4 regions of the Pseudophaeobacter sp. genome follow, and region 2 is predicted to be linked to each of the others. Evidence: riboswitches for the same ligand, from Rfam matches in the RefSeq annotation. Region 2 holds a riboswitch; each other region holds the start of a gene.
The links. A riboswitch is a leader RNA that binds a small molecule or an ion and turns the genes downstream of it on or off. The one in region 2 is predicted to bind cobalamin.
Positions count from the first base shown of each region.

Region 1 (4,310 bases), on a different contig from region 2:
TCGAACGGCGCGATGATGCGGCACTGGCGGCGCTGATGGAAAACCTCGGCGGCAACTGCGTTGAAACGATGGCCCAGACCTTTCAGGCGATCGACCATGACCGCCCAACCTGTTTTCTTGCCTATACCATCAAAGGCTGGGGCACCCCGATTGCCGGGCACAAGGACAATCACGGCGGGCTGATGAATACCAGCCAATTTGCCCAGTGGCAGGCGCACATGGGGGTGAGAGAAGGGGAAGAATGGGATCCGATGGCCACCGTTGAAGATCCCAAGGCCCTGCAAGAGTTCCTGTCCCAGGTGGCCTTCTTTGCGCAGGGCAGACGTCGTTTTCAGGATATCAAACTGGCTGTGCCCAGCCTTGAAATTGACACCGCCCGCGATACTTCGACACAGATGGCCTTTGGCAAGATCCTCGATGATCTGTCCAAAGGTGACAGCCCGCTGGCCGAGCGGATCGTGACCACATCGCCTGATGTGACCGGCACGACAAACCTGGGCCCCTGGGTGAACCGGCGCAAACTATTTGGCCGGGCAGAACAGGCCGACGCCTTCATCGAACACCGCATCCCTTCGACCGCGAAATGGGAATTCACGCCGCAGGGACAGCATATCGAACTGGGCATCGCAGAAATGAACCTGATGCTGTTATTGGGGGCGGCGGGCCTGTCACATTCGCTGTTCGGCAAGCGCCTGATCCCTATTGGCACGGTCTATGACCCTTTTGTTGCCCGCGGCCTGGATGCGCTGAACTATGCCTGCTACCAGGATGCCCGTTTCATTCTGGTGGGGACGCCGTCAGGCATTACCCTGGCACCTGAAGGTGGTGCCCACCAGTCAGTCGGCACGCCGCTGATCGGGATGAGCCAGGACGGTCTCGCCGCTTTTGAACCTGCTTTTGCGGATGAATTGGCGGTGATCATGCAATGGGCCTTTGACTACCTTCAGCGCGACGGCGAAGGCGACCCGGATGAGCGCACCTGGCTGCGCGACGAAACCGGCGGCTCTGTCTATTTGCGCCTGTCCACCAACCCGATCGAACAGCCCGGCAAGCGGGTCGACGATGATTTCCGCCAGGGGGCCATTGATGGCGCCTACTGGCTGCGCAGGCCGGGGCCGAATTGCGATGTCGTGATTGCCTACCAGGGCGCCGTCGCGCCCGAAGCGATCAAGGCTGCAGGGATGATTGGCGAGGCCCGGCGGGATGTGGGCGTTCTCGCCGTTACCTCGGCTGACCGTTTGAATGCGGGCTGGACTGCGGCGCAACGGGTGCGGTCGCGCGGCGCTGCTGATGCGCAGTCTCATATCGAAACTCTCATGTCTGCCCTGCCGCCGCATTGCAAAATCATCACCGTGATCGACGGTCACCCGGCAACCCTGTCTTGGCTGGGGTCGGTTGCGGGGCACCAGACCATTCCGCTGGGTGTGGAACATTTTGGTCAGACCGGTACGATTGGCGATCTCTATAGTCATCATGGCATTGATGCTGCCGCCATTGTCGAAAAGGTCAATGGCCTAACCACTGGCAGAAACATACACCAGAACGCGTCTGGTTTACCGCTCAGCAACGCCTGATAGAGCGGTAGGCCACGCCAGCAACAGTTGGGCGATGACGGGGCCATCCCGGATGGCAAATCTTCGGCCAGCCCCCTCCCCGCTCTCGGTCTTCCCAATGCCCCCGCATCGGCGCAGCATTCGTTGCATGGGGCATCAACCTTCGCTTTTTGGGCATGGCAAGCCCTGCTTCGTTGCCTGCGGCGGCCATGTTGCAGCTTTTGCATGGCAGTACGGTTTTGGACCTAAAGAAGTCGTTCGCAACTCAGAAATCCGGCGCTTGCGATCTAGTCTGTCCCGGCAAGGTGCTGCCGTCCCGCGCGGGCGGCAGAGAATTGGGAAGTCGGTGAAAACCCGACACTGCCCCCGCAACGGTAAGGAAGATCAGGTTCGGCTATCACCACTGGGACGAGGATCCCGGGAAGGTGCCGCTACCCGGTGAAAGCCTCTTCCAAGTCCGGAAACCAGCCTTGCAGATATGTCAAACCGCGGGTGGCGGTGGGGGCACAGATTCCGGACGTGTTCCTCGCGCGCCTCCGAACTGTTCTCCCATGTCATCTGCCCAAGCAAGGCCGCGGGGCGCGGCAGGAGAGCCAGAAGTGAACACTATTCAAAGCCTAATTGCCCGCCGAAAACCGAAACATACCTTGGAACAGGCGTTCTACACCGACCCCGAAATCTTTCAGGCCGACCTGGAGAACATCCACTACCGCGATTGGCTGTTTGCAATTGCGGCCTGTGAATTGGCCAAACCCGGCGACTACGTCACCTATAACGTAGGGGCCTATCGCGTAGTTATCGTGCGGGGCGCTGACAATCTGATTCGGGCCTTCCACAACACTTGCCGCCACCGTGGTTCTATCATTTGCAAGGCGGCCAAGGGAAACGCCCCCAAATTGGTCTGCCCCTATCACCAATGGACCTATGAGCTTGATGGATCTTTGCTCTGGGCCCGCGATATGGGGCCTGATTTTGACCCCAGGCAGCATGGTTTGAAAACGGTGCATTGCCGCGAACTGGCAGGGCTGGTCTATATCTGCCTGGCGGACGAGGCCCCTGATTTTGATAGCTTTGCTGAAGTCGCCCGCCCCTATCTAGAGCCGCATGATCTGGGAAATGCCAAAGTCGCCTTCGAGAGCTCAATCGTTGAAAACGGCAACTGGAAACTGGTCTGGGAAAATAACCGCGAATGTTACCATTGCGGCGGTAACCACCCGGCACTTTGCAGGACTTTCCCGGATGACCCTGCTGTAACCGGTATCGAAGACGGCAATACACCAGCGCATCTGCAGGCGCATTTTGACCGTTGTGAAGCTGCGGGGCTGCCCTCTCACTTTCGCCTTGATGGTGACGGACAGTACCGGCTGGCACGCATGCCGCTGAAGCAAGGTGCCGAAAGCTATACGATGAACGGCAAAGCCGCTGTGCGTCGCGGGATGGGGCACGCCCCCTTTGCCGATGCCGGGGCACTGCTGAAGTTTCACTATCCCACAACCTGGAACCATTTCCTTGCGGACCATTCCATTGTCTTCCGTGTCACGCCGATCAGCGCGACCGAAACTGAGGTGACCACCAAATGGCTGGTCCACAAAGACGCGGTCGAAGGTGTCGACTATGATCTGAAACGCCTGACAGAGGTCTGGATCGCCACGAATGAAGAAGACCGGGAGGTTGTCGAAAACAATCAACAAGGCATCAACAGCCCAGCCTATGCGCCCGGCCCCTATTCGGGAACGCAAGAGACCGGAGTACTACAGTTTGTAGAGTGGTATTGCACCACATTGACAGATCGCCTGGCACCTGATGCCGTGGCGGCGGAGTAAACGATATGAAAGACCTCTATTCAGCCGCAGGCGTTTGGAAAGATGGGGAAACACTGGAATGTGTTTCAGTGGTTCCTGAGGCGCCAAATACCGCAAGCTTCAGCTTTCGCGCGCCTTCCGGGGCGCTCTTCAGCTATGAGCCCGGACAGTTTCTGACGCTCGAAATCCCGGCTCCGGGACAGCCGGGCGGTGTTGTGCATCGCACCTATACGGTTTCCTCCTCTCCGTCGCGGCCGCGTTCGATCACCATCACTGCCAAGGCGCAAGAGGACAGCATCGGAACCCGCTGGATGCTGGATAATTTGCAACCCGGGATGCGCATGAAAGCAATTGGCCCGGCGGGATTGTTCAGCAATTCCAAAAGCAAGGCCAGCAAGTATCTGTTCGTTTCCGCAGGTTCTGGCATCACCCCCATGATGTCGATGACCACCTGCATGTGGGATGAGGGCCAGGATCTGGATGTTGTCTTCATCAATTGCGCCAAACGCCCATCTGAAATCATCTTTCGCCAGCGCCTGGAATGGATGGCGAGCCGCACACCAGGGCTTGATCTCAAATTCGTGGTGGAAGAACCCGATCCTTACAAACCCTGGACCGGCTATCAGGGGCAGTTCAATCAGTTGATGTTGGGCCTGATGGCGCCGGATTATCTAGACCGAGAGGTCTATTGTTGTGGGCCAGAGCCTTTCATGACTGCCGTGCGCGAAGCACTGGCAGGGCTGGGCTTCGATCTGGACAACTATCACCAAGAGAGCTTTGGCGCCCCTGTCGAGACAGAGGCAGACCAGCCCGATCTGGATGATGTGGTGCTTGACGATGATACCAATGCCGTGATCCATTTTGCCACCTCTGACATAACAGCCAAAGTCGCGGAAACGGATACCGTCTTGGCGGCTGCACGCAATGTTGGCCTGAATATCCCGTCGGGCTGTAC
Region 1 covers NZ_JBLWXG010000004.1:55,765-60,074, reverse strand. The annotation lists gene ACN0VH_RS11075 (thiamine pyrophosphate-binding protein) at 1-1,574, shown strand, start outside; cobalamin riboswitch at 1,840-2,040, shown strand; gene ACN0VH_RS11070 (aromatic ring-hydroxylating oxygenase subunit alpha) at 2,105-3,376, shown strand; gene ACN0VH_RS11065 (FAD-binding oxidoreductase) at 3,382-4,310, shown strand, end outside.
Region 1: another riboswitch for cobalamin. It lies ahead of ACN0VH_RS11070 (aromatic ring-hydroxylating oxygenase subunit alpha); the one in region 2 lies ahead of ACN0VH_RS06385 (CbtB domain-containing protein).

Region 2 (4,310 bases):
GCGGCACCCTGGCCGCCGCCGAGACCTTCCGTGCGGGCCTGCGCAAGCACGCCGAGACCAAGCCAGTGCATGGCGAATGTGGGGGCTACATGGCCCTTGGCAACGCGCTGATCGACAAGGAAGGCAATCGCCATCAGATGGCCGGTCTGCTGGGGCTGGTCACCTCCTATGAAAAACGCAAATTCCATTTGGGCTATCGCCGCGCCGAGCTGCAGGCGCCGATGCCGGGCTTTGCAACAGGTGCAGCCCTGCGCGGGCATGAGTTCCACTATTCCACCATTCTGGATGAACCCGACGCCCCACTGGCCCATGTCATGGACGCCGATGGCAATCCGGTGCCGGAGACCGGCTCCATCAAGGGCCATGTCACCGGCACCTTTTTCCATCTGATCACCGGAGAAGGCGCATGAGCGGCTTTGTCAGCTTTGTCTCTTCCGGGCCGGGCGATCCCGACCTGTTGACGGTGAAGGCGGTCAAGAGACTGGAAGCTGCCGATGCGGTGCTGTTTGATGATCTGTCTGCCGGGCCGATCCTTACCCATGCCCGCGCCGAGGCCGATCTGGTGGGTGTTGGCAAACGCGCCGGACGCCCCTCGCCCAAACAGGACCACGTAAGCCAGCTCTTGGTGGACTACGCCCTAAGCGGACAGAATGTGGTGCGGCTGAAATCCGGCGACAGTGGCGTTTTTGGTCGCCTGGAAGAAGAAATCACTGCGCTACGGGCCGCCGGTATCGCGTTTGAGATCGTGCCTGGTGTAACGGCCGCTTCGGCGGCGGCGGCGGCGGCCAATATCCCGCTGACCCGGCGGCTGACGGCGCGCCGTATGCAGTTCATCACCGGTCACGACGTCACCGGTGGCCTGCCAGATAGCCTCAACATGGCGGCACTGGCCGACCCTGATGCCACCACGGTTGTCTATATGGGCAAACGCACCTTTGCCGCCCTGGCGGAAAAGCTGGTCGAAGCCGGTTTGCCACCTGAAACCCATGCGCTGGTGGCATTGGGGGTATCCACACCCGAACAGGAACTCAGCTGCCATACGGTGGGTGAATTGCCACAGGTTCTGCGTGCGATGGAAACCACTGCGCCGGTTCTCATACTCTACGGCCCGCTGGCCGATACCGATCTGACCCCGAGAGGCTGAGCCGGTGCCGCAGCCGACCCTGACCCTCTGCCGGAGTTGCCGGAGCGCCGATCTGGCCCTGCCCCTTCGCCTGACAGAGGCCTTGAAACAGGCCGGGATCGCGGCGCGGGTGCAGGAGGTGGACTGCATGTCCGGCTGCACACGCCCGCAGACCCTTGCGGTACGGCAAAGCGGCAAGACGGCCTATCTCTTTGGCGAGATCACCGCAGCGGACCTGCCAGATATCGTCGTCTTTTTGCGGCTCTTTGACGAAAGCGCAGATGGCACCCTGGCAGATGCCCGCCCTCTGGGAGCGCTGCGGATGAAGGCCATCGCGCGAATCCCGGCGGATCTGGACTAGATCCTGCAACAGGGGCAAAATCACCCTGCCCGCCGAAAAGTCGCATCTTTGCCCATGCAGGACGGTTTCCAACTTGACCGGGCGGTGTGACAAAGGGCACAACAAATGAACATGGTGTCCAACGGTGCAAAGCATCAGGGCTGAAACGGGAATGAGGAATGGCGGACCAAATCGCGGCGCCACACCCTCAACCGCCCCCGCGACTGTGAGCAGAGAGCGGTTTTTCATATCCACTGGGGCCAATCTGGCCACCGGGAAGGGGAAAAACCGCTGTGACCTGCGAGTCAGGAGACCGGCCATGTATTGGAATGCAACTTTTGTCGTCGGGTGTGACGACGTGGAGAATAATGATGACAACAAAGACACTGAACAAATCCGCTGCAGGCGTTGGTTTTGCACCCGCTCTGTTTGCCGTGATCCTCGGCCTGGGTATTGTCACCCTGACCGGTCACGTACAGGCCTCTGCCCTGCATGACGCGGCCCATGACGTCCGTCACGCAACCGGCTTCCCCTGCCACTAAGCAGATGATGAACCGTATCTTGACCAGCGCGTTGTTCGCTGGTGCTGCAGCAGGGTTGATAACCGCTCTGCTGCAGCTTCTTTTTGTGCAGCCTGTTCTTTTGCATGCCGAGCTTTATGAAAGCGGCGAGCTGGTGCATTTTGGCGGTGCCGCAGTTTCGGCGCATCCGGAGCTGCCCGGCTTTGACGTCATGCGCGACGGGTTGAGCATCATTTTCACCATGTTGACCTACACCGGCTATGCGCTGGTCATGGTTGCCCTGATGTCACTTGCCGAGAGCAAGGGCCATGTTGTCACCGCACGGGCGGGCATTCTCTGGGGGCTGGCAGGTTTTGTCACCTTCCATCTGGCGCCAGCTTTGACCCTGGCACCAGAAGTGCCCGGCGTCGCCGCTGCCGATGTTTTTGACCGCCAGATCTGGTGGACAGCAACCGTGGCTGCTGCTGGCATTGCCATGTGGCTCATCGCCTTTGGCGGCAATCTGGTCTCTTATGCCATTGCCGTGGCGCTGTTGCTGCTGCCGCATCTGATTGGTGCCCCGGAGCCAGACAGCTTTACCGGTCCGGTTCCAACCGAGATCGGCGCGCTGTTTGCCGCACGCGCCCTTGGCGTTGGCATGGCCGCCTGGGTTCTGCTTGGCACCTTCGCCGGTTATTTCTGGCAGTCGGAAGCGCCTCGTACCGCCGCAGCGTAATCGCAACAAGACCTCCGCCGACGCATCGCCACCGGCGGAGGTTTCTGTTTCAAAGGATCAAGAATGTCCCGTTCCCTCGCACTCTTTGCCATTGGGCTTACCTTTGGCTGTGGCATCGGTTTTGTTGTCGCTGCCGGCAATGGCATCACCTTCACCGGTCACGACCACGGCGACCCGGCGCAGCACGGCGGCGCAGAGCACCAGATGGAAAGCCTCGGCCACGCGCATAGCCAGCCGCTGATGATCACAGCGGGCAGTAGCGCGCCGAAAATCGCAGTCAAAGTCCACAAGGACCCGATGTCTGGCTGGAACCTGCAGGTCACGACAGAGAATTTCCTCTTCTCGCCCGAGCACGTCTCTACCGCGGATCGTCCCGGCGAAGGCCATGCCCATGTCTATATCAACGGCAGCAAGCTGACGCGGCTCTATGGCAACTGGCTGCATCTGGGCGATCTGCCCAAGGGCAAGGTCGAAATCACGGTGGCGCTGAACGCCAATAGCCACAGCCCGCTGATGATCGAGACAGATCCGATTGCTGACAGCGTGATCATTGAAAACCCCTGACCCCTTGGTGCCCCGGTTGCAGCCCTGGTCTGCCGCCTGACCTGACGCGAAGTCGATACAAAGCGGCCCGATCCCGCGATGCCGCCGGATCCGGGCTTGATTATGCTGAAACACGGCGCCATAGCGGGCCGTGTTTCTTTTTGGCAGGAGCCCGACAGATGAACAATGACAGTACGGCGGCCATGATCGAGCTTTCGCTCATTGGCATTGGCACCGGCAACCCGCAGCATCTGACCCTGCAAGCAGTCGCCGCGCTCAATGCCTGCGATCTGATCCTGATCCCGCATAAGGGCGCGGGCAAAGACGACCTCGCCGGGCTGCGCCAGCAGATCTGCGCCCAGGTGATCCAGCCCCCCGGCCCGCGCATTGTTGAATTTTCCCTGCCGGTGCGCGACCCCGCGATCCAGGACTACACCGCCCGCGTGGATCACTGGCACGATGCCATTGCCGAGGTCTGGATCAAAACCATCCGCGACCACTGCCCCGGTGGCAAGGTCAGGGTTGGCTTTCTGGTCTGGGGGGATCCGTCGCTATATGACAGCACCATGCGCATCGCCGAGCGCCTGAAGGCCACGCAGGATATCACGCTAAAGGTCATTCCCGGCGTGACCTCGATCCAGGCGCTGACCGCCGCACATGCCATCCCCCTGAACGAGATTGGCGCACCCTTTACGGTGACCACCGGGCGACAGCTGCGCGAAAACGGCTGGCCTGACAGTGCCGATACCCTGGTGATCATGCTGGATGGCGACTGCTCATTCCAGAAGATCGACCCCACTGGCGTTGACATCTGGTGGTCAGCCTATGCTGGCATGGAAAACCAGATCAGCATCTCTGGCAGGTTGCGCGAGGTGGCAGACCAGATCTGCGAAACCCGCGCCAGGGCAAGGGCTGACCACGGCTGGATCATGGATATCTACCTGCTACGCCGCACGCCCTCCGCCGCTTAAAACGCCGGGTTCAAGGCTGCGCCAGGCGCCGCCCTGCCAGCCACAGCGATGACAGTCCCGACAGGATAATCACGCAGAGCCCCAAGAGCGCCACCCC
Region 2 covers NZ_JBLWXG010000001.1:1,338,329-1,342,638, forward strand. The annotation lists gene ACN0VH_RS06370 (cobyrinic acid a,c-diamide synthase CobB) at 1-410, shown strand, start outside; gene cobA (uroporphyrinogen-III C-methyltransferase) at 407-1,144, shown strand; gene ACN0VH_RS06380 (DUF1636 family protein) at 1,149-1,484, shown strand; cobalamin riboswitch at 1,580-1,799, shown strand; gene ACN0VH_RS06385 (CbtB domain-containing protein) at 1,835-2,005, shown strand; gene ACN0VH_RS06390 (CbtA family protein) at 2,010-2,699, shown strand; gene ACN0VH_RS06395 (hypothetical protein) at 2,763-3,263, shown strand; gene cobF (precorrin-6A synthase (deacetylating)) at 3,446-4,213, shown strand; gene ACN0VH_RS06405 (DMT family transporter) at 4,224-4,310, opposite strand, start outside.

Region 3 (4,310 bases), 1.2 Mb from region 2:
GCGAAAACTGCAGGACGTCGGGCTGGATACGACGCCCTGGACGGCGTCTTCCACGATGCTGAATTCGGGCCGCCACAGACAGGCCAGCCGGGTGATCGTCGCTGAATCCGTCCCCTACCCCGAAATGGCAGGTCGCGATCTGTCTGACATCGCGGCGGAATGGGGCACCGATATCGACAGTGCGATGGAACGCCTGCTGCCGGCCACTGGCATATTTTTCATCATGGATGAGACCGATGTGCGCCGCATCCTTGCTTATGAGCATACGATCATCTGTTCAGATGGGATCGCCCGTGGCAGCCATCCGCACCCACGTGTCTGGGGCACCTTCCCGCGGGTTCTTGGGCATTATGTCCGCGACACAGGGGTCTTTGACCTTGAAACTGGCATCAAACGCATGACCTCGATGCCCGCCGACCGCTTTGGGCTACAGGATCGGGGCCGCATCGCCAAAGGTATGTATGCGGACCTAGTGGTCTTTGATGCCGCCTCCATCCGTGAAGGCAACGATTACACGCACCCCACCCGCCCTGCGGAAGGTATCGACCTGGTCTTTGTCAATGGCCGCGAAAGCTGGTGTGCAGGCGGCCATACCGGCGCCAGAGCCGGGGCAGTGCTGTGACAGGCCTCGCACTGCGCGCCCGGTACGCGCCGCATCTGCCCTGCTCTCGCTTCTCACGCTCGAGAATGTTCACGACTTTGGTAGCGTCAAGGCCGCGCATTTCGCGGAAAGTGATCCTGCATCTCCCCAGGTAGAAGAAACCTGCCTCCTCAAAGAAGCCCGGGCGGCAGCATTGTCAGAAATGCCTGAGCCTCCCGGTATCGATGCGGTTCAGCTCAGAGAGGCAGGGTATGTCTGAGCGAGCCAATATGGAGGATATGCTGCAGCAAGCCATAGTCGACGCCTTCAGGTTGGAACGCCGGGCGGCTTCCGTAATTACCTCGGCGTCGTTGTCGCCGTTCTGTTCGCCTTATTGAACGGATTCACATATATCGCTGGAATGATCCGGGGCAAAAACCCCATCCCGCTCAAAGTCCGGCGCACAAAATGTGTGCTCAGGCAGGCTTCCAAGCCGACAATGCAGAGTGGCAATTTCCGGAACGTTGCCACCAGCGGCAGCCGCTTGATCTTCCTGCGTAACAAGACCGCCCCCCTTGCCGAACCCAATCAAATGAAAGACTTATTTGCAGTTATCAACGCCAACCGACATCAGCTCATCAGAATTTCTCGTCGCCAAGCGACCTCTCCGATCAGCAAATGAAATAGACAAAACCTAACCTACTGGGGAAGCAGCCTTTTGGAGCCGCATCCAAGGCGGCCAGTGAGACATTGGCGCTTGACAAAAAAAGCTCAACTTGCATAAGTTCCGGCAATTCTGGTCCGGCTGGGAAACCACCCGGTTAATAGGGAACACGGTGAGGTGTAGCCAACAGGCGCCGAATCCGTGACTGCCCCCGCAACTGTGAGCGGAGAGCAATGCTGCGAGATGCCACTGCCCCGAGGGGCGGGAAGGTGCGGCAAAGCCTCGACCCGCAAGTCAGGAGACCTGCCAGGATGATCACCCTATCCCGGTGCGGGGCGCGCTGTAGATAACGGATTTCCGTAGTGGTGGCAGTTTTCACTGTCTGCGGAGGCAATGCCTTTCAAAGACCAAACCCGAATACACTGCCCGCTTTGGCAGTCACTTGGCCTGTGCTTGTTGCGCGGGTCGGGAGGAATGGAATATGCGCAAGGCAAGCCTGTCATTGGCTGCGGCTCTGGCCGCCGCACCAGCAATCGTAATCGCCCAGGATGACGTCGTCACCGATCTGGGAGAGATCATCGTCTCCGGCGGCTTTACGCCGGTCGAGGCCCAGAAATACGGCCGCTCAGCTTCGGTCCTGACGAGCGAAGAAATCGAAGAACGCGGCATTCTGACCGTTCAGGACGCGCTGCGCGCGGTGCCCGGTATTTCGGTCAACGGTTCTGGCGACAATTTCACTCAGATCCGCATCCGCGGCGGTGAAGGCAACAATACACTGATACTGATCGACGGCGTTCCTGCATCGGCTGGGAATGACGAATACATCCTGTCGGGCCTGGAAACCGCCAATATCGAACGCATCGAAGTTCTGCGCGGCCCGCAATCGGTGTTCTACGGATCCAGCGCGTCGTCGGGTGTCATCAATATCATCACCAAGAAGGGTGCCATCGGTCGCGAGCTGTTTGGCAAAATCGAAGGTGGTGACGCAACCTCGGTCGCGGGGCGCTATTCAATGCGCAATGAACGCGGCGGCCTGGCGGTCGGTCTGTCACACCTGAACGATCGCGGCTATGACATCTCCGGCAGTGGCGGCGAAAAAGACGGGATTGAGCGCAGTACCATCAACCTGACCGGCGACTATTTGGTGTCGGAAGATTTGCAGCTTGGCTTCTCCTTCCGCCATTCCGAAGAGGAGTACGACAGCGATCCGCAAAACTACTCGGCTGTGACGGTTGATCAAAGCGTCACCGACGACCCCACTGCAACCTCCGAGCGCACCGAGCGGCTCGCCAGTATATTTGCCGAATACGCAATGTTGGGCGGACGCATGAAACACCGCCTGTCCTACGATTACAGCGACTTCGAAAGCCTATCCAGCGCTGGCCGCTTTTCTCAGGCGGACCGGAAATCGGTGCGTTATCTACTGAGCTTCGCGCTGGACAGTGCGACACTGGAAGACGCCAACCAGATCGTGAACGTGATCGCTGAAAATACTCAGAAACGGTCGAACTCCAACCCAGACTACCGACCTGACCGGACATCTTTTGCGGTGGAATATCGTGGATCGTTCAATAATGGCTTGAGCGTTCAGGGCGGGCTGCGGCGTGACAACAACAGCTCATTCGACGATGACACCACCTGGAACGTCGGCGCCGCCTATGTGTTTGGCAACGGCGTTCGCCTGCACGCGTCGGCGGGTGAAGGCAGCGTCGACCCATCCTTCTTCGAGCTGTTTGGCAGTTCGTCTGGCACTGTTGGCAATCCGAACCTAGCGCCTGAGAAAAACCGCAGCTTTGACTTGGGCGTCGAAGTGCCGTTCCTGCAAGGCCGTGGTCTGGTTGACGTCACCATGTTTCGCGAAAACCTGACAGACGAAATCGAATGGTATTTCGACACCGGTCTGGGCATGAACACCTATCGCAACCGAACTGAAAAGGCCAAGCGCCGCGGTGTCGAAATCGCCGGTGACATCAAAGCCACCGATGATCTGACTTTCCGTCTGGCATACACCTACCTGGACGCATCAAACGCCGATGGCTCCGTCGAGGTGCGCCGTCCCAAGCACGAATTGCTGCTAAGCGCGACGCATCAGTTCATGAACGCACGTGGCAGCGTGAACGCCGATCTGCGCTATGTGACCGGGAACTACGATACGCAGTTTTTCGGCGCCTGGCCGTATCCGGTGGTGGAGATGCCGAGCTATGTGACCGTGGACGTCGCGGCTCGATATGACCTCACCGATCAGGTCACCCTGACCGGTCGTGTCACCAACCTGTTCGACAAAGAGTATTCCGACGTTTGGGGGTACGCCAAACGCGGCCGTGCGCTCTATGTTGGTTTGGAATCAACGTTCTGATCCATGCGCAAACTGTCCGGCATAGCCCTGGCCCTTCTGTGGGCCGCCACCGGTGCATTTGCCGGGCCGTCCCGCGTGGTGTCGATGAACCTCTGCACCGACCAGCTGGCAATGCTGCTTGCAGCGCCCGGCCAGTTGGCATCGGTTTCCTACATCGCGCGGGACACACGCGCCTCGGCCATGGCGGAACACGCCCTGGCCTACCCCGTCAACCATGGGCTGGCGGAAGAAATATATTTGCTGCAGCCCGATCTGGTGATTGCCGGTGCCTATTCGACAGTGGCCACCACGGAAATGCTGCGCCGTCTTGGCATTCCGGTGGTGGTGTTTCAGCCCGCCAACTCACTGCAGGATGTCCGCGCACGTATCGAGCAGATGGGTGAGGTGCTGGGTCGCGAAGAGGCGGCCCGCGCATTGCTGGCAGACTACGACCAGCGGCTGGCAACGCAGGAGCAAGTCGGGCCGGAGCGGCCGCGCGCGGCGCTTTATGCCGCCAACGGGTTCACCTCTGGCAGCATGTCGCTGGCAGGACAGATCCTGCGCGCGGCGGGGCTGCGCAATATCGCGGATGAGCTGGGCTATGGGCGCTCCGGCCGCATGCCCCTGGAACTGCTCGCCATGTCAGAACCCGAATTTCTGATCGGAACCTCGCCCTATCCACGCGCCGCGCGCAGCGAGGAAAATCTAGCGCATCCGGTGGTGCGCCATCT
Region 3 covers NZ_JBLWXG010000001.1:140,523-144,832, reverse strand. The annotation lists gene ACN0VH_RS00710 (N-acyl-D-amino-acid deacylase family protein) at 1-622, shown strand, start outside; cobalamin riboswitch at 1,361-1,569, shown strand; gene ACN0VH_RS00705 (TonB-dependent receptor plug domain-containing protein) at 1,726-3,600, shown strand; gene ACN0VH_RS00700 (ABC transporter substrate-binding protein) at 3,604-4,310, shown strand, end outside.
Region 3: another riboswitch for cobalamin. It lies ahead of ACN0VH_RS00705 (TonB-dependent receptor plug domain-containing protein); the one in region 2 lies ahead of ACN0VH_RS06385 (CbtB domain-containing protein).

Region 4 (4,310 bases), on a different contig from region 2:
GGGCCGTGTTGCCCCCGGCCATATGACCGCCCATGGCCTGTACCGGCGTGCCCGCCGATGCGCCGATATTTGCCCCGCCACCGGGGCCAATGGGTGGCGGTGGGGTGTCTTGCAGCTTGCGGATCAGCTCTTCCGGGCTGGGCAGGTCGGCCACATGGGTCAGGCGGATCACCGCCATTTCAGCCGCCATCATGGCGTTTGGCGCGGCGGCGACCTCTTCCAGGGCCTTCAGCAGCATCTGCCACATGCGGGTCAGCACCCGCATCGCCAGGGTCTCGGCCATCTGTTGGCCGCGGGTGCGTTCATCCGGGCTGACGGTGGGATCTTCGGCGGCATCGGGGGTGATCTTCACCACCGATACCCAATGGGTGATTTCGGCCAGATCGCGCAGCACTGCCAGGGGATCGGCACCCTCGGCATATTGCGCGCTCAGCTCGGTCAGTGCCGCCGCAGCATCGCCGCGCAGGATCATATCCATCAGATCCAGCACCCGACCGCGATCGGCTAGCCCCAGCATGGCGCGCACCTGATCGGCGGTGGTTTCGCCAGCCCCGTGGGAAATGGCCTGATCCAGCAATGAGGTCGCGTCTCGGGCCGACCCTTCGGCTGCGCGGGTGATCAGGGCCAGAGCGTCTTCGCTGATCTCGGCACCTTCGGCTGATGCGATCTTGCGCATCAGCGTAATCATCACTTCGGGTTCGATCCGGCGCAGGTCAAAGCGCTGACAGCGCGACAGGACCGTCACCGGCACCTTGCGGATTTCGGTGGTGGCAAAGATGAATTTCACATGTGCTGGCGGTTCTTCCAGCGTCTTCAGCAGCGCGTTGAAGGCGCTGGTGGACAGCATGTGGACCTCATCAATGATATAGATCTTATAACGGGCTGAGGCGGCGCGGTATTGGACCGAATCAATGATTTCGCGAATATCGCCAACCCCGGTACGGCTTGCGGCATCCATTTCCATCACATCGACATGGCGGCCTTCCATGATGGCGGTGCAGTGTTCACACTGGCCACAGGGCTCTGTGGTGGGTTGGCCGGAGCCATCGGGACCGATGCAGTTCATGCCCTTGGCAATGATGCGCGCGGTGGTTGTTTTGCCGGTGCCGCGAATACCCGTCATAATAAAGGCTTGGGCGATCCGGTTGGTTTCAAACGCATTTTTCAGCGTTCTGACCATGGCATCCTGGCCGACCAGATCGGCAAATGTCTCGGGGCGGTATTTGCGCGCCAAGACTTGATACTGGGATTGGCTGCTGTCGCTTGTGCTATCGTTCATAGGTCTCTTGCCGGATTCGGATGGGCGGGATCGCGCGTGGGGCAAGGTACGCGGGCAGAGGGGCTTCGTCCACCGCTGTTGACCAATGCCGGGACGCAGGCCAGTCTTTTGGTTCAGATCGTTGTGATCTGCTTGTGCAGCTGCCCGCCCGACAGGAGGCCCGGCCATGGATGACGAAATCAGTTGCCGTGATGTGACGCCGCTGACCCTGCACGCGCTCAGCGTGGGTGAGGGTATTCTTGCGCTCTGTCCTTTGCCGGGGGCGGGAGGTGATTTTCAGGGGGATATGGCGCATCTGCATGACTGGCAGCCGGGGTTGGTGATTTCGATGACCACCGATGTGGAACATCTTGCCGCAGGTGCCGCGAGTCTGGGGCAGGATATTCAGGCCATGGGTTGCCGCTGGCAGCATTTGCCGGTGCCGGACTATGCACCACCAACGCCGGATATGCTGAACCAGTGGCCCGGGATCAGCACCCTTGCACGCCAGGCACTGCGCGGCGGAGGGCGGGTTCTGGTACATTGCCGGGGTGGCTGCGGCCGGTCGGGGATGGTGGTGCTGCGGCTGATGATTGAGGCGGGCGAGCCGCCGGATCAAGCGTTGCAGCGGTTGCGGGCGGTGCGGCCCTGTGCTGTCGAGACAGAGCCGCAGATGCATTGGGCGGTGACCGGCGCTGGCCCCTAGGCCGGTTCGGGAACCATAGGATTTGTCAGCACTTGCGCCAAGGCGCAGGGACGGTGTGGCAATGTGCTTGCGACAAGGGGAAAGTCCGCTTGGGCTGGGGCCAGAAAGGCATCGGCAAATCTGTCCAGCGCCGAGATTTCTGCCGCAGGGGGCACGTCGCAAAAGACGCGAATGCGGTGATGGCTGGCGACAAAACGTGCATCGCAGGTCCGGGGGCAGCCCTCTAGCTTGCTTTCACCGCTGAGCTCAAATTCAGGTGTGGTTACCGGGCGGGCCTTGTCCAGCGCCCCGGTGAGGGCGGTGACCATACGGGCCAGGGCCGGGCAGGGGCCCCCTGTATGCAGGCAAAGGCTTTGGCTGGTGTGATCGGCATGGCCTTGGCCGATATCGCTGGGTGTTTTGCTGCGGGCCGGTTGCACGGCCGCTTTGGTTGATGTCGCTGTCATAATGCGCCCTCCGCGCGGGGCAGGAAGGCGCGAGAGGGTCAGCATTTTCCCTAGGCGATGATCGCCTAGCCAACGCTGACACCCGCCCGGACTCCCCGTCCAGTTTCGAGTTTCCATGCGATGGCAGGTCTCCTGACTTGCGGGTCGTTGCGGGTTCGGTCCTTCCCGGCTGGGGCGTGCCCCGTGCCAGTGGTTTATCCGAAGCGCTCACCGCCTACAGTTGCGGGGGCAGTCGTGGAATTGGCAAAGGTATAAAACCCATGCCGCACCACGTTCCCTTTTCATCCCGGACACAAAATCATGCGCCTCGAGAACCATCCCTTCACCGCTAACGCCGTCAGGGATGAGTCGTCAATCGCCATTTGCAGCGGGGCAGGAATTGGCGGCGCTGACAGGATGGCAGAGCTGACGTAATTGGACCTAGGCGGTATGGTTCAGCCGGTCTTCGGTAAGGCTGGCAAATTCCGCCACCCGGTGGCGAAAACGGCGGTTGACCTTGGCGCGGGCCAGTTTCAGGGATTGCAGCAGCAGTCGCCCTGACAGGGTCTTGGCCTTTAGCTTCACCTTGACCGAAATGCGGGTGCGCTTTGGTGACAGCGCCATAAGTTCGATCTGGCCCTGACCTGTCAGGCTGTTGCTGTCGCCGTTCAGGCCAATCAGTGTTGCTGGCTCATAGGTGGCAAGTTCCAGGTGGACTTCGCGTGGCTTGCCGCGAAAATCTGCCCGCAGATCCCAGGCCAGGCCAACCTGCGGCGTGCTGTCGTTGCTCAGCCGCTGGACTTCGATGCCACGCCGGATCGCCGAGCGTTCGAAATTGCCAAAATCAGAAAGTGCGTCAAAGACGTCAGAGAGGGGCGCATCGACGTCCTCATTGCTTGATAATTCCATGCTATGCCTTCTGGCGCTTGGCCAGCCCTCAGGGTGTCTTGTCGAATTTTGATGGTAGAATCATCTTCTTAATCCAAGGTGTCTGCAAGCCAGTTTTCCAGAAGAAAATGCGCAATTGAACCTTTTCTCGCGGCATGCATCTTTGGGTGGTCGCCAGCGAAGACCGTCATCATCTCTTGGCGGCTGACCCAGAGCGCATCTTCGATCTCTTTGGGGTCAATGGTGATGTCGCGGCTGGTGGCGCGCCCCTGGCAGCCAAACATCAGGGACATGGGAAAGGGCCAGGGCTGGCTGGACAGATAGCCAACCTCGGCCACGGTGACGCCGGTCTCCTCCAGGACTTCGCGCCGCACGGCAGCCTCTAGCGTTTCGCCGGGTTCAACAAATCCGGCCAGCAGTGAATACATCCCGGCAGGCCAGCCCGGAGAACGGCCCATCAACACCTCTTCGCCCTGGGTGATCAACATGATGACAACCGGGTCGGTACGGGGGAAATGTAGCGCCTTGCAGTCCGGGCATTGGCGTTGCCAGCCGCTCTGGGTGATCTGGGTTTTGCTGCCGCAGCGGGCGCAGAACGGGTGCGATTGATGCCAGGACAGCAGCGCCTTGGCGGTGGCGGCCAGTTCGGCCTCCAGCGGGGTGAGCCGGGCCATGATCCGGCGCAGCTCGGCAAAGACATGGCCGGTTGGCAGGTCGGGATGCTGCTGCTCGCTGAGATCGGCAAAACTGGCCAGTGCCATTTCGTCCAGTGCATCAGGATGCCAGTTGCCCAGATCGCAGGCAAATAGATCAGCGCCGCTGGGATCCGCCCCCAAATAAAGGGCGCTGTCTTGGTAGGCCGCAGCCACAGGGTGGTCTGTGTCAACCCAGGCCAGGCCGTCCGGGCCGCGCGCCGGATCCGAACGCTGGCTCAGAACCTTGCCGCGCCAGGTTAACAGAACCTGCGTGGTTGCAGCGCCCCAGGCCAGGGCCAACGCGGTGGGGTCTTCGCGCAGCTGTGCCTTGCGATCTA
Region 4 covers NZ_JBLWXG010000003.1:233,832-238,141, reverse strand. The annotation lists gene ACN0VH_RS09700 (DNA polymerase III subunit gamma/tau) at 1-1,279, opposite strand, end outside; gene ACN0VH_RS09695 (protein-tyrosine phosphatase family protein) at 1,446-1,964, shown strand; gene ACN0VH_RS09690 (hypothetical protein) at 1,961-2,410, opposite strand; cobalamin riboswitch at 2,516-2,744, opposite strand; gene ACN0VH_RS09685 (SRPBCC family protein) at 2,831-3,298, opposite strand; gene nudC (NAD(+) diphosphatase) at 3,367-4,310, opposite strand, start outside.
Region 4: another riboswitch for cobalamin. It lies ahead of ACN0VH_RS09690 (hypothetical protein); the one in region 2 lies ahead of ACN0VH_RS06385 (CbtB domain-containing protein).